DNA from 2 places in the Pseudoramibacter faecis genome. Region 1 is predicted to be linked to the other one. Evidence: predicted binding sites of a transcription regulator. Region 1 holds the regulator's gene; the other holds the start of a gene.
The links. Region 1 encodes Rex, which represses fermentation and respiration genes when NADH is low (regulators of the CRP and FNR family bind a similar motif). Its sites were predicted from a motif close to ATTGTTAANNNNTTAACAAT; they were not measured.

Region 1 (7,311 bases):
TTATGCGGAATCGTTGCGTGAAGTCTCGGCGGCGCGCAAAGAAGTGCCGGGCCGCCGCGGTTACCCCGGATACCTTTATACAGATTTGGCTTCCCTTTACGAACGTGCCGGTCGTATCCGTGGGAAAAAAGGATCGATCACCCAGATCCCGATTCTGTCGATGCCGGAAGATGACATCACCCATCCGATTCCGGATTTGACAGGATATATCACGGAAGGGCAGATCATTCTATCCCGAGATTTAAACATGCGTGGGATTCGGCCGCCGATTGATGTGCTGCCATCGCTGAGCCGTCTGAAGGACAAGGGCATTGGTGATGGCAAAACCCGCGAAGATCATGCGGACACCATGAACCAGCTCTTCTCGGCTTATGCCCGCGGAAAGGATGCCAAGGAATTGGCCGTGATCCTCGGAGATGCAGCGCTGTCGGATATCGATAAAATTTATGCGCAGTTTGCTGAAGCTTTCGAGGAACGCTACATCAACCAGGGCTTTCAGACCAATCGCTCCATCGAAGAGACACTGCGTATCGGATGGGAATTGCTTTCTATTTTGCCGAAATCTGAACTTAAACGAGTCAAGGAAACTTATATCGAAAAATATTTACCATCTTCCCAGGAAAATAACGAGGAGGCATAATCATGGCCGCTCAAATTAATCCGACGCGGATGGAATTAACCCGTTTAAAAACGCGTTTGGCCACAGCGACAAGAGGTCATAAGCTTTTAAAAGACAAACGAGACGAAATGGTCCGGCGCTTTATGGCCTATATTAAAAAGAATAAAGAATTGCGGGAAGAAATTGATAAAAAGCTGGCCCATGCCATGAAACGATTTTCCATTGCGGAGGCCAGAATGGGGGCTGATGCGGTCACGGAAGCATTGCTTTGTCCAGCGAGGGAGGCCTCGGTCGCAGTGGGCAAACAAAATATCATGAATGTGGACGTGCCCACGCTGCGCTATGAAGGCAAAACGGACACGGCAGATTTACCATACAGTTTTGCATTTTCATCCGGTGAATTAGATCAAGCTGTTTTGGACGTGGCGGAATTGATGCCCTTACTGGTCGAACTGGCGGAGGTCGAAAAAACCTGCAATATGTTAACCGATGAAATCGAAAAAACGCGGCGACGGGTGAACGCGTTGGAACACGTGATGATTCCGGAAATGCAGGCATCCATTAAATACATTGTGATGCGTTTGGAAGAAAATGAACGCAGCACGACCACGCGCCTGATGAAAGTGAAAGAAATGATGGCTTAGATGACGGAAACAGGCAGTCTTAACCGACTGCTTGTTTTATGTTGGCCTTGCCAACGGAAAGGCATCCGGCCATGAAATTAAACTTGTGATGAATATGGGAAAATATTATGTTTATATGCTTCAATGTGCAGATGGTTCTTTTTATACCGGATACACGAACGATTTAACTAAACGCATTAAAATCCATAATGCCGGCAGAGGGGCGAAATACACGCGCGTGCGACGACCAGTGCAATTGGTGTATTCAGAATCGTATGCTGATAAGCAAAAAGCGATGAGCCGCGAGGCCCTCATTAAGAAAAGACTGACGCATCAAGAAAAAGTCTTTTTAATTAAGCACGGTTATTCGCCGAAGTTAAGTCCATCGTGAAAATGGGACAGCTTTATGTTATAGTAATAGCAAAAGATAAATAGAAGAGGTAAAAATGAGCGAAACAGAAAAGAAAATACCCAAACGACCGGAACCGAATTTCAAAGCAGAAGCCAATCCACTGAGCTCTGTCAAAAAGATCATTGGCGTTGTCAGCGGTAAGGGGGGCGTTGGGAAAACAACAGTTACATCACAATTGGCGGTGGCCCTGCAGCGCGCCGGGTTAAAAGTGGGCATTATGGATGCAGATATCACCGGGCCTTCTATTCCCAAGGTCTTTGGCATCACAGAAAAGGCAAAGGGAACGGAGAATTATTTCTATCCGGTAACATCCAAAACAGGAATTGATTTGATGTCGATGAATCTTTTGCTTGAAAATGATACGGATCCGGTGATTTGGCGCGGGCCGGTGATCGCCGGCGCGGTCAAACAATTTTGGACAGATGTCGTATGGACGAATGAAGACGTGCTGCTGATCGATATGCCTCCGGGAACCGGGGATGTGCCGCTGACCATTTTTCAGTCGCTGCCCGTCGACGGCATTATCATAGTTACCTCGCCGCAGGATCTGGTTGCGATGATTGTTGAGAAAGCGATGAATATGGCCAAGATGATGGGCGTTTCTGTTTTGGGAGTAGTAGAAAATTATAGCTATCTGAGATGCCCGCATTGCGGCGAAAAGATTAATGTTTTTGGAGCCAGCGATTTGGCATCCATCGCAGAAGAAAAGGCGCTGGATATTTTAGGCGAATTGCCGATCGATTCTGAAGTGGCACGGTTAATGGATGCCGGCGACGTTGAAGCGATTGAAGATGTTGCTTTTTTAGACAGGGCAATTAAAAAGATTCGTTCGCTTTAAGCGCAATGGTGGCGAGAAGTTTTTTGGGTTGTTATAAAAGAGAAATAATGCAATCAAAAACCGCTGTTGGAAGTCCCAACAGCGGTTTTTGACTGGAATAAAATGGTTAATCGACATCGAAAGGGATCGCATCAAAAGTTTCAGCCATCTCTTTTGGATCGGCATCATAAATTTTTTGAATCAGCGGATTGATGATCAATTTGATGTATTCAGCATCCGGGGTGATTGGTTCCGGCTTGGCCGCATACAGGACATAGATCATTTCATTGCGGGTCGTGTGACGTACATCCTTAAAGAGAGTGTTCAAAACTTTTTTTCGTCATTATCTAAATTCAGCATAATTTTTCTCTTTCTTTTTTATTTGATGATATCAAGAAATCTTCCAGGCGACAATCGCGAAATCAGTTTATGCATTTTCTAAATCCAAGGCAAGATCCTCCCATTGGCTTAGTAATTGATTGGATTCTTTTTTTAAAACGTCGTAATCATGGGTGATTTGGGATGCTTGTTCGGTATCATTATAAAAATCGGGCTGACACATCAATGATTCGAGGTCGGCAATTTTGCCATCACAGGCCTCAATCTTTTTTTCAAGCGTTTTTAATAGATTCTTTTTTTGTCTTCGGTTTTGTTCAAGCGCCCTTGCAGCCTTGGCATTCTTGCGCTCAGCTGTTTTGGTTTTTTTGGATGCGCTGAAAGATTCCTTTTGCTGGACAGCCGACATTTGAGACAGATGCTGGTAATAATCATCGTAATTCCCTTCAAATAGGGTGGCACCCGCAGGAGAAAGTGCCAAAATTTTAGTGGCTATTCTATTGAGAAAGTATCGGTCGTGAGAGACGGCTAAAAGGGTGCCTTCGTAATCAGCAAGGGCATCTTCAAGGATTTCTTTGGTGGCCATGTCGATGTGGTTGGTCGGTTCGTCCAATAAAAGAAAATTGGCATCGGAAATCATCAGCATCGCCAGGCGCAGGCGTGCCATCTCGCCGCCGGATAAATCGGCAGTTGCTTTAAAAACACTGTCGCCGGTAAACAGAAAACGCGCGAGAATCCGACGAATTGCTCCATCAGATAGATGCGTGTCAACGGAACGAAGCGCATCGATGAGGGTCGCGGCACCGTAAGCATCGGAGTCTGCGGCTTCTTGACTGTAATAACCGGTCTGAACCTTTTGCCCGAAGAGCAGCCGTCCGCTGTCGGCAGGGAACTGGCGCATTAAGAGCTTAAGAAGGGTGGATTTGCCGACACCGTTAGGTCCGATGATACCGATTTTATCGCCGCGAAAGACTTCGAAAGACAGATCCTGAATGACCGTTTGCCGATCAAAAATTTTGACCAAATGGGAAACTTTGAGAACATCATCAGCGGAACGTACCGGCGGCTCAAAGCGTAATTTGATTTCGTGATCGTGCACTTCCTGAAAATAAGTCATTTTAGCAAGTTTTGTTTCCCGGCTTTTGGCACGCTTGATATTTTTAACGGAATGACGCGATCGCAATTGATCGATAATACCTTGCTGACGCGCCATTTCTTTGTTGTTGCGGGCAATAGCAGTCTGCCTTGCCCGATCATATTTGCGTTTTTTGACGAGAAAGTCTGAATAATTGCCTTCAAAAGACAAAAATTGATGATTAGTGATTTCGATGATGCGCGAGCAGACATGATTTAAAAAATAACGGTCATGGGAGATGATGATAAACGCATTCGGATACGATTTAAGATAGTTTTCGAGCCATGCGACGGTTTGCAAATCGAGATAATTGGTCGGTTCGTCGAGCATCAGCAAATCGGGTGTGGACAGAAGCAGAGCGCCGAGGGCGATGCGTGTTTTTTGACCGCCGCTGAAAGTATCAATGGATTTTTTTAAATCCGTTAGTTTAAAGCCAAGCCCGATTGTCACGCCGCGAATGCGACTAGGATATTCATAGCCACCCTTTTTAGCATAGGCTTCTTGAATTTTACTGAGCTTTTGCGCTAAGGTAGCCTGTTCATTGATAGATGCGCGATCAATGCGGTCCTGCAGGACCTGCATTTGATGTTCCATCTCCAAGAGTGTTGAAAAGTGTGATAGAAAAAAGGTATGCAGCGTCTGGCCGGCCTTAAATTGCGGATCCTGTCGAAGATAACCGATAGTAATGCCTTGCTTGAGATGAATGGTGCCGTTGTCTGGCAGTAAAGAGCAGGTGAGTAAATTAAAGAAAGTGGTCTTGCCGCTGCCGTTGCCGCCGATCAAACCGATTTTTTCTTTTTCTTGTACAGTGATAGATAAATCTTCAAAAATAGTGTGGCTGCCATAGCCAAAATTTAAATGTTGAATTGATAGTAACATGTTGAATCCTCTGATATTTGATGTTTCTCATGATAACAGAAAACGCGTCAATTTGTCATCTTTGATTGCTAAAAGATGCATCTTTATGACATAATAATGAATTGATTCTTTTTTCACAAATTGATATAATCACCTCAAAACGAGTATGCATAGATGACATATAGAGGAGAATAAGAATGCAGAGTTATGCAAAGAAAGTCTCGATGAGCGTGGTAAAGAGGCTTCCTAAATATTATCGTTACTTAAATGATTTAAGTGAGCGAGGTTTTGAAAAGATTTCATCGAAAGAGCTTGCTGATTTGATGGGGCTAACGGCATCTCAGATTCGTCAGGATTTGAATTCGTTTGGCGCTTACGGCCAACAAGGCTATGGCTATAAGGTAGAAGATTTAAAGAACGCCATTATAAAAATTTTAGGGATTGACCGACCGTATAATTGTGTAATTATCGGCGCGGGGAATTTAGGTCGGGCCATTTCACACTATGAAGGGTTTAAGAATCAAGGGATTCGCATTAAAGCCATGTTTGATATTGATCCCCAAAAAGTCGGCAAATCCCGTGACGGGATCCCGATTCTCCACATGGACCAATTGGAAGAATTCCTTGCCGGAAATAATATCAGCATTGCGATTCTCTGTGTACCGCGGACAATCGGTCAGGGGACGGCTAATCGAATTTGCAGGGCCGGCATTAAGGCCATTATGAACTTTGTACCATTAGATTTGGATGTGCCTAAAGGCGTGATGGTTGAAAATGTGAATATCACGGATAGCCTTTTTACACTAACTTATTTATTAAATGAATGATGACAGTGTGAGATACAGAGAATATAAAAATAACTAAAATTGATAAAAAAGGATTGTATATTATCGTTTTCACCGTTATAATTGAATTAACAACTTAGAAAGCAGGTGTCTACTAATGATTGAATTTGTTTACGGAGCAAAAGGAAGCGGTAAGACAAAGAGAATGATTGATATGGCCAATGGCGAAATCGAAAACGCGAAAGGTCAAGTTCTTTTTATTAACGATCGCGATAAATACAGAGTGACAGTTGATACGCAGATTCGTTTCGTTAATTCCGATGAATTTGCAATTAAAGGGGAAGCTGAACTTTATGGCTTCATTTGTGGCGTGATCGGTGGCAATTATGACATTGACACCATTTATATCGATAATGTGTTGAGAATTCTCGATGCCGATGGTCCGCAGGATATAGAAGGTTTGTTAAAGCGTTTAGACACGATTCAAAAAAAGCAGGAAATCAAATTCGTACTCAGCCTAAGTTGTGAAGAAACAGACATTCCGGAATGTGTTAAAAAGTTTTTATAATCTTACAAATAGATAATATGTCGGTAAGGCGCCGATTGTATGATGGTATACAATCGGCGTTTATCAGTTTTTCTAAAAAATCAGCGTTGTTAAAATGAAACAGAAGGATCTAAAAGATCAAAGTATAGCGACAACCCGCTTTTCAGATCAATTGACAGAGTTTCCCTATTACCCCTATTCCCAGTGGCTTAAAACACACTATGGAGAAAAAGTTTATAAAATTCCAATTAATGCAGCGGGAACGTGTCCCAATCGTGATGGTAAAATCGGGTATGGAGGCTGTATTTTTTGTGGTGCGTTTGGTGGCGGGAATGAAACACTGCGAGGATCAATCAATATTTCAGAACAGCTTGAGATCAATAAAGCTTATATTGGCAAGCGGTATCATGCTCGAAAATTTATTCCTTTTCTCCAAGATTTTTCGAACACCTATTTGCCCTTTGATCAATTCAAGAAAAATATCACGGCCTGTCTCGAAGATGATGTGGTGGGAATTGCTATTTCGACGCGGCCGGACTGTGTCACGAATCAACAAATTGATTGGTTGAAGGATTTTAAACAGCAACATCATATCGATATTGTTATTGAGCTAGGACTTCAGAGTGTCAATGCGCATTCCCTTCAAGAATTGAATCGGGGGCATGGGTTGGTTGACTATATTGATACCGCGCTTCGTATAAAATCAGCTGGGCTGCAGCTGTGTACACATATGATTTTGGATTTGCCCTGGGATGACGATCTGGACATCATTGAAGGTGCAAAACTCCTATCTGTAGTAAAAAATGATTTTGTTAAGTGCCATTCGCTTTATATCGAAAAGGGAACCGAGTTGGCAAAAATGATTGCCTTGAAAGAGGTGCATCTGTTATCCCTTGAAACGTATCTGCATCGAGCTAAATTATTTTTGGGTTATTTAGATCCTAAAATTGCACTGCAGCGAATTATTGGACGGGCACCAAAACGGGACTCGATCTTGACAAATTGGAATACGAGTTGGTGGAAGATTCGGGATCAGTTGGTGGATGAGATGGTTGAGGTTGGCTTAAAGCAAGGGGACTTCCTGAAGGCAGACCGGGAAAAATTGTCAGATTGTATGAATTGACGGGGAGATCAAAAATGAAAACACAAAATTGGCAAACGCTTCTGATTCCCTATCAA
Region 2 (7,311 bases), on a different contig from region 1:
GCTCGTGAGTCCCCCGCGCCATCAGCGACCCCTTCAGGCTCGACAAATGCAGGCCGTCCAGCATCCCGGCCGCGATCCCCATGACATTTTTGGCCGCCGCACCGACTTCAATTTCCAGAAGGTCCCGGCCATAATAGAACCGGATGAGCGGGCCATCCAGCGCCGCTACCAGCTGACGCGTCAGCGTCCCGTCTTCTGATGCCATCAGCATGCAGTTGGGCATCCCCTGCACGAAATCCTGCACGTGTCCCGGCCCAACCCAGACCGCCACTCGGATCTGCCGGCCCAGCTCTTCCTGCATCACCGCGGTCAGGCGTTTGCCGCTGCCGATTTCCAGCCCCTTCATGCACAAAATAAAAGGCATCGTCAGCGGAACGCCGGTGCGCCTCAAATCCCCAGCAAAGGCGCGCAGCTGCTGTGCGCTGATGGCGATGATGCACAGGCCGCATCCCGACAGGGCCGTTGTCAGATCATCTGTCAGCGCTACCGAAGTCGGCAGATCCAGATAATCGTTGCGCCGGGTAGCCCGCAATGCTTCAAGTCGTGCCGATCCCGGCCGCCCCCAGAGCGTCACCTCATGCCCGAGACGATCGGCATACCAGGCATGAAAGCTCCCCCATCGTCCACATCCTAAAACACTGATCTTCATTTTTAACACACTCCTCTCTCATGTCCTGTCACTTGCTCTCATTATAACCGCGAATACCCGATCGCATCGCGCCGCGGCCATCTTTTCTGCCCGCGATCCGGAACCGGTTGCTTCCTTTTAAGATCATGCACGAAAAAACACCCGCTTTCCGGATGGAGAGCAGGTGTTTTTAGAAGACCGAATGGTCTTATTTGGTATAGTCGTAGAAGCCGTGGCCTGTCTTAACGCCGAGAGCACCAGCGCGCACCATCTTGCGCAGCAACGGAGCCGGCGCATATTTATCGGAGCCGGTTTCAGCCTGAAGCACTTCCATAACGGCTAACACGATGTCGAGGCCGACCAAATCGCCCAGAGCCAGCGGCCCCATCGGGTGGTTTGCGCCAAGTTTCATCGCAGTGTCGATATCTTCCGCAGAAGCGGTGCCCGCTGCGTAGATTTCGATCCCTTCGTTGATCATCGGCACCAGAATGCGGTTAACGACAAAGCCGGCCGCTTCCTGAACCTGAACCGGCACCTTGCCGATTTCTTCTGAGATCTTTTTGATTTTTCCGACGGTTTCGTCGGTTGTGTTGTAGCCGGCGATCACTTCAATCAGCTTCATGACCGGAGCCGGATTGAAGAAGTGCATACCAATCACGTCACGTTCGACGCCCTGACCGATTTCCGTGATAGAAAGCGAAGAGGTGTTGGATGCGAAAACACATTCTGGTTTGCAGATCTTATCCAGATTCTGGAACATTTCGTGTTTCAGATCCATCTTTTCAAGGATAGCTTCGACAATGAGGTCGCAGTCGCCAACCAGATCCTTTTCAACCAGACCTGTGACGATCTTGCCCATGATTTCATCTTTTTTTGCCTGTTCCATGCGGCCTTTGGCAACGCTTCTGCTCAAGTTTTTGTCAATTTTAGCTTTCCCGCCGTCGGCAAATTCCTGTTTGATATCGCAAAGAACCACTTCATAACCATCTGTCTGGGCAAAGGCCTGGGCAATGCCAGCTCCCATGGTGCCCGCACCAATAACGCCAACTTTCATTAACTTACCTCCAAATTCAAAATACCAAAGACGAGGAAATCATTGTGATTTCCCCGCAATTTATCGCCGTGACGGATTATTTATTCTGGAACGGCTCGTGCTTTCTCTTTTCGAGGAATGCGGTCATGCCCTCCTTCTGGTCGGCTGTTTCAAAGCATGCGGAGAAGCGATCGCATTCGATGCCGATCGCCTGATCCATATCCACTTCGATGCCTTCGTTCATGGCCGCTTTGGACATGCGGACGGCAATTGGAGCGTTCTTGGCGATTTTGCCAGCCAGTTTTTCAGCGGCGGGCATCAGTTCTTCCTGCGGATAAACCGCATTGACAAGCCCCCACTTCAAAGCGTCTTCCGCCTTGATATTGTTGCAGGCATAGATCATTTCCTTGGCCATGCCCACCGGGATGCGGCGCATTAAGCGCTGCGTGCCGCCAAAGCCCGGCGTGATACCGAGGCCGGTTTCCGGCTGCCCGAAAACGGCATTGTCTGCTGCCAGGCGAATATCGCAGGCCATCGAAAGTTCGCAGCCGCCACCCAGCGCAAAACCATTGATCGCTGCGATCACCGGGATCGGCAGGGTTTCAATTTTCCGGAATAATTTGTTGCCATGTTCGGCAAAAGCTCTGCCTTCGGCCTTATTATCGTCGGCCATTTCGGCAATGTCCGCTCCGGCAACAAAGGATTTGCTGCCGGCGCCGGTGATAATCAGGCAGCGAATGGCGTCATAATCGACCGCGTCCACCACGGCTTCCAGATCGTCCAGCACCTGAGAATTCAACGCGTTTAAAGCTTTTTCACGATCGATGGTAATAATCCCGATCAGATCTTTCGCTTCGTATTTAACAAAACTCATGATTCGCTTCTTTCCTGGTTAAAATGTGACTACTGCAGGTTTTCCCAAGCAGAGGCAACGCCCATGCCGCCGCCGACACAGAGGGAAGCCAAGCCCTTCTTAGAGCCTCTCTTCGCCATTTCATACATCAGGGAGACAACGATTCTCGCACCGGTGCAGCCTACCGGGTGACCCAGAGCAATCCCGGAACCATTAACGTTGCATTTATCCATCGGGACATTCAGATCGCGGATGCAGGCCAGCGCCTGAGCGGAGAACGCTTCGTTCAGTTCGATCAGATCCATATCGTCCATGGAAAGACCGGTGCGTTCCCAAAGTTTACGAACGGCGTAAATCGGACCTAAGCCCATGACTTCCGGTTCGCAGCCGGCGGAGGTGCCGCCGATCCATTTCATCAGCGGTTTCACACCGAGTTCTTCCGCTTTTTCTGCAGACATGATGACCAAAGCCGCAGCCCCGTCGTTGATCCCAGAAGCGTTAGCCGCAGTAATCACACCGTCTTTTTTGAAGGCCGGACGCAAGCCGCTGATGCCTTCCAAAGTCACGCCGCGGCGCGGATGTTCGTCGGTATCGAAGATGACTTCTTTTCTCTTTTGTTTGATGGTAACCGGGACAATTTCATCTTTGAATTTGCCGGCGTCAATGGCGGCCACAGCTCTTTCCTGAGACATCACGGCGATTTCATCGCATTCCTGACGGGTCAGGTTATATCTTTCAGCAATGTTTTCAGCTGTCATACCCATGTGGTAGTGGTTGAAAGTGTCTTCCAAGCCATCGCAAATCATGGTATCCAGGAATTCACCAGGTCCCATTCTGTAACCATAACGGCCATTCGGAACCACATAGGGTGCTCTGGTCATGTTTTCCATCCCGCCGACAACCAGGACATCGGCATCGCCGGCCATAATCATATCGGCAGCAAGATTGACGCACTTCATCCCGGAACCGCAAAGGTTATTCAGGGTCAAAGCCGGTTTTTCGACCGGAATGCCGGCGTAAACCGCTGCCTGACGCCCAACAGATTGCCCTTGGGCCGCCTGAAGAACACACCCCATCAGTACTTCATCGACATCTTCCGGCTTGATGCCCGCGCGTTTGATCGCTTCCTTGATAACCGTCGATCCCAATTCGACAACCGGTGTGTTCTTTAAAGAACCACCCATGGAACCAATCGCTGTACGGCAACCGCTAACAACAACAACTTCTTTAGCCATAAAATTTCCCTCCATCACTATTTTTGTGAATGCTAAAACCAATTAACAGGGCTGTGTTGATAACCTGTTAAATATATAACAATCATATCACATTTTTCTTTCTTGTCAAGAAGATAACAATATTATCCCTCTATCTGGATGATCCTTTAAGGATTTTTTCAAAATTGGTCGGACCAACTTCACGCACACATTCCTCCTTTTTCCATTTCGACATGCTTAGCATCATAATTTGAAATTTGAAGCGATTCAACAATACTGTGATAGTTTACATAATATTGTACTTTTATTTTATCATGTTTTTGCTGATTGTCTATCCGATTTTTGTTTTTTAAAGCGCTCAAGCGTTCCCCTATATTTCTCCGCGCTGTCGCTGCCTTTTTCTGCGCATATTGCTCTGAAACATAACACCATTAAAATAATTTTAAATTTTAATAGTTTTTTACCCTAAAACACGATATAATTTAGTTGTTTGATTTAATCAATTGCATATTGAATCACTAGGCAAGCTCTGCTGTCTTCGCTGGTGAAAATCATTTTTATATATTGCTTTCATTTTTCGTTCGCCAAAGGCATCATAAATTTATGAAAGGATTAAAATTGCTGCCGATAATTGCTGCTTGTGAAAATTTTTCACCAATGATATAATGACTAAAAATTTTTAGCTAAGCTTTTCTGTCAGAGTAACGTGATGAGAAAGTGCACCTACATTTCGGAGGTTCTATGGAGTTAAAGGATATTTTAAATTTGATTGATCGTTTTGAGCAAAGCGCATCGGTATCAATGACGATCAAACTGGGCGATGACGAATTGTCGCTCAAAAAGGCCGAAGCCTACGCGCCCAAAACTGAAACCATCGTCGCCGCACCCGTGGCAACGCCGGCCGCCCAAAGCGCAGTACCGGCCGACGATCAAACATCCACTCCCGCGCGGGGCGACACCATCAACGCGCCGCTGGTCGGCACTTTTTATCATGCCGCTTCTCCCGATGATCCGCCGTATGTCACCGTCGGCCAGTCAGTGAAAAAGAACGAAACCATCGGTCTTATCGAAGCGATGAAGATGATGAGCGAAGTGCCGGCTCCCTTTGACTGCGTGATCGAAGAGATCCTCGTGGATAACGGGCAACTCGCCGCCTACGACGAACCCCTGATGCGCGTCAGAAAGCTGTAATCCATGTTTCGAAGAGTTTTAATCGCCAACCGGGGGGAGATTGCCGTCCGCGTGATCCGTGCCTGCCGGGAAATGGAAATCGAAACCGTCGCGGTTTATTCCAGCGCCGACGCCGACGCCCTCCACGTGCAGCTGGCCACCCGCTCGGTTTGCATCGGCCCGCCTCAGGCCGGTCAAAGCTATCTCAATATGGATGCGATTTTGCAGGTGGCCATCGCCACCCGCTGCGACGCCATCCATCCGGGCTACGGCTTCCTGTCGGAAAACGACGTCTTCTCGGATCGCTGCACGGCGGAAGGGATCAAGTTTATCGGGCCCACCGGCGACGTTATCCGTCAGATGGGTAATAAATCGGCAGCCCGCAGCCTGATTCAGAAAAGCGGCGTACCGGTGGTGCCGGGCAGCGACGGCAATGTGGATGTTGAAACCGGTGCGGCCGTCGCGGCAAAAATCGGTTACCCCGTGCTCATCAAAGCCAGTGCCGGCGGCGGCGGCCGGGGCATGCGCCGGGTCGACAAGCCGGAGGATTTCGCCGCTCTCTTCGCCGAAGCCCAATCCGAAACCATGGCCAACTTCGGCGACGACAAAATGTACGTCGAAAAGCTCATCGTCAATCCCCACCACATCGAATTTCAGGTGATGGCCGACAGCAAAGGCAATGTCGTCCATTTTGACGAGCGCGAATGCTCCATTCAGCGCAAGAACCAAAAACTCATGGAAGAAAGCCCTTCTCATCTGCTGACGCCGGAAGTCCGCGCCGCCATGGGAGACGCCGCCGTGACGGCTGCCAAGGCCGCCGGCTACGAAGGCGCGGGTACCATCGAATTCGTGATGGACGATGACCTTCATTATTATTTCATCGAAATGAACACCCGAATTCAGGTGGAGCACCCCGTGACCGAAATGGTCTGCGACGTCGATTTGGTGCGCGAGCAGATTCGCGTGGCCGCCGGACTGACCCTTGCCTACAAACAAGCCGACATCCGCCAGCGGGGCTGGGCCATCGAATGCCGCATCAACGCCGAAGACCCGATGAACGGCTTCCGCCCTTCTCCGGGGAAGACAAACTTTCTGCACTTTCCCGGCGGCTGCGGCATTCGCGTCGAGTCTGCCCTTTATGCCGGCTACAGCCCCAGCCCTTTTTACGATAGTCTGGTCGCCAAAGTCGTCGCCCACGGGGCCAACCGGCTCGAGGCCATTCAGCGCATGCGCCGCGCCCTGGAGGAAATCGTCATCGACGGTTATCCCACTACGGTCGAGCTGTGCTATCTGATTCTGCACGATCCGATTTTTGTGCGCGGCAATTACAACACCGGCTTTCTCGAAAGCGAAATGGATGAATTGATGAAATGGAACCGCGTCGGTGCCGGACTCGATCCCATCGAGGTGAAGCAATGAGCAAGAATCCTTTTCAAAAACGCAAACAGGAAATCTTCAATTTAAAAGCGATGCGGGAACGCCGCAGCATCACTACGATGCCCGACGCCATCCCCGTTCAGCAGCAAACCACCCTCTGTCCTCAATGCGGTCACGCCCTGACCCTCGACGAATTGGAAAAGAATCTGCACGTGTGCCGCTGCGGTTATCATTTTCCCATCGGCTCCCACTATCGGCTCCAGCTCGTGCTCGACCCCGGCACCATCCGGGAGTTCGGCCGCGGCATCAAACCTTTTGACTGGCTGCACTTCCCCGGTTATCCGGATAAACTCAAGGTGCAGCGTCAAAAATCCGGCTCCACCGAGGCCGTTGCCACAGCCCAGGGCAAAATCGACGGCATCAGCGTCGTCGTCGCGGTGATGGATACTCGTTTCTTTATGGGAAGCATGGGCTCTGCCGTTGGCGAGCGCATCACCCAGGCCATCGAGTACGCCACGAAAAAGAAATGGCCGCTGATTCTCTTTTGCGCCAGCGGCGGCGCCCGCATGCAGGAGGGAATCATCTCGCTGATGCAGATGGCCAAAACTTCGGCGGCAATGGAGCGCTTTTCCCAAAAGGGCGGCCTGTCCATCGTCTGCCTCACCCACCCGACCACCGGCGGCGTCACGGCGAGCTTTGCCATGCTCGGCGACATCACCCTGGCGGAGCCCGGCGCCCTCATCGGCTTTGCCGGCCCCCGGGTGATCGAGCAGACCATCGGCGAACAACTGCCGGAAGGTTTTCAGCGCGCAGAATTTCAGCAGGAGCACGGTTTTGTGGATCAGATTGTTCCCCGGGATGTCATGCGCGACACGTTAAGCCGGCTGCTGGGATTACACAAGGCCTGAGGAGGGATCACGGTTGAAATCAACAAGCACAGATAAATCCAAAATCAACCTGCGGGAGCTGGAAAGCCGCATTGATCACCTCGATCAGCGCCTCGCCGATATCGGCGACCCCATCACGCCGGCTCAGG

Region 2: the regulator Rex is predicted to act here: its motif matches at 3,813-3,832, upstream of V3C63_RS06470 (acetyl-CoA C-acetyltransferase).

Annotation. Positions count from the first base shown of each region.
Region 1 is NZ_JAYFFI010000009.1:53,707-61,017, reverse strand. Features, by position in the region: gene V3C63_RS07475 (V-type ATP synthase subunit B) at 1-640, shown strand, start outside; gene V3C63_RS07470 (V-type ATP synthase subunit D) at 643-1,263, shown strand; gene V3C63_RS07465 (GIY-YIG nuclease family protein) at 1,352-1,633, shown strand; gene V3C63_RS07460 (Mrp/NBP35 family ATP-binding protein) at 1,689-2,492, shown strand; gene V3C63_RS07455 (hypothetical protein) at 2,599-2,799, opposite strand; gene abc-f (ribosomal protection-like ABC-F family protein) at 2,899-4,821, opposite strand; gene V3C63_RS07445 (redox-sensing transcriptional repressor Rex) at 4,998-5,627, shown strand; gene V3C63_RS07440 (hypothetical protein) at 5,743-6,153, shown strand; gene mnmL (tRNA modification radical SAM protein MnmL/YtqA) at 6,248-7,255, shown strand; gene V3C63_RS07430 (GTP pyrophosphokinase) at 7,270-7,311, shown strand, end outside.
Region 2 is NZ_JAYFFI010000007.1:7,028-14,338, reverse strand. Features, by position in the region: gene V3C63_RS06485 (NAD(P)H-dependent glycerol-3-phosphate dehydrogenase) at 1-649, opposite strand, end outside; gene V3C63_RS06480 (3-hydroxyacyl-CoA dehydrogenase family protein) at 837-1,682, opposite strand; gene V3C63_RS06475 (enoyl-CoA hydratase-related protein) at 1,759-2,535, opposite strand; gene V3C63_RS06470 (acetyl-CoA C-acetyltransferase) at 2,565-3,749, opposite strand; gene V3C63_RS06465 (hypothetical protein) at 3,929-4,090, opposite strand; gene accB (acetyl-CoA carboxylase biotin carboxyl carrier protein) at 4,470-4,919, shown strand; gene accC (acetyl-CoA carboxylase biotin carboxylase subunit) at 4,923-6,317, shown strand; gene accD (acetyl-CoA carboxylase, carboxyltransferase subunit beta) at 6,314-7,183, shown strand; gene V3C63_RS06445 (acetyl-CoA carboxylase carboxyltransferase subunit alpha) at 7,197-7,311, shown strand, end outside.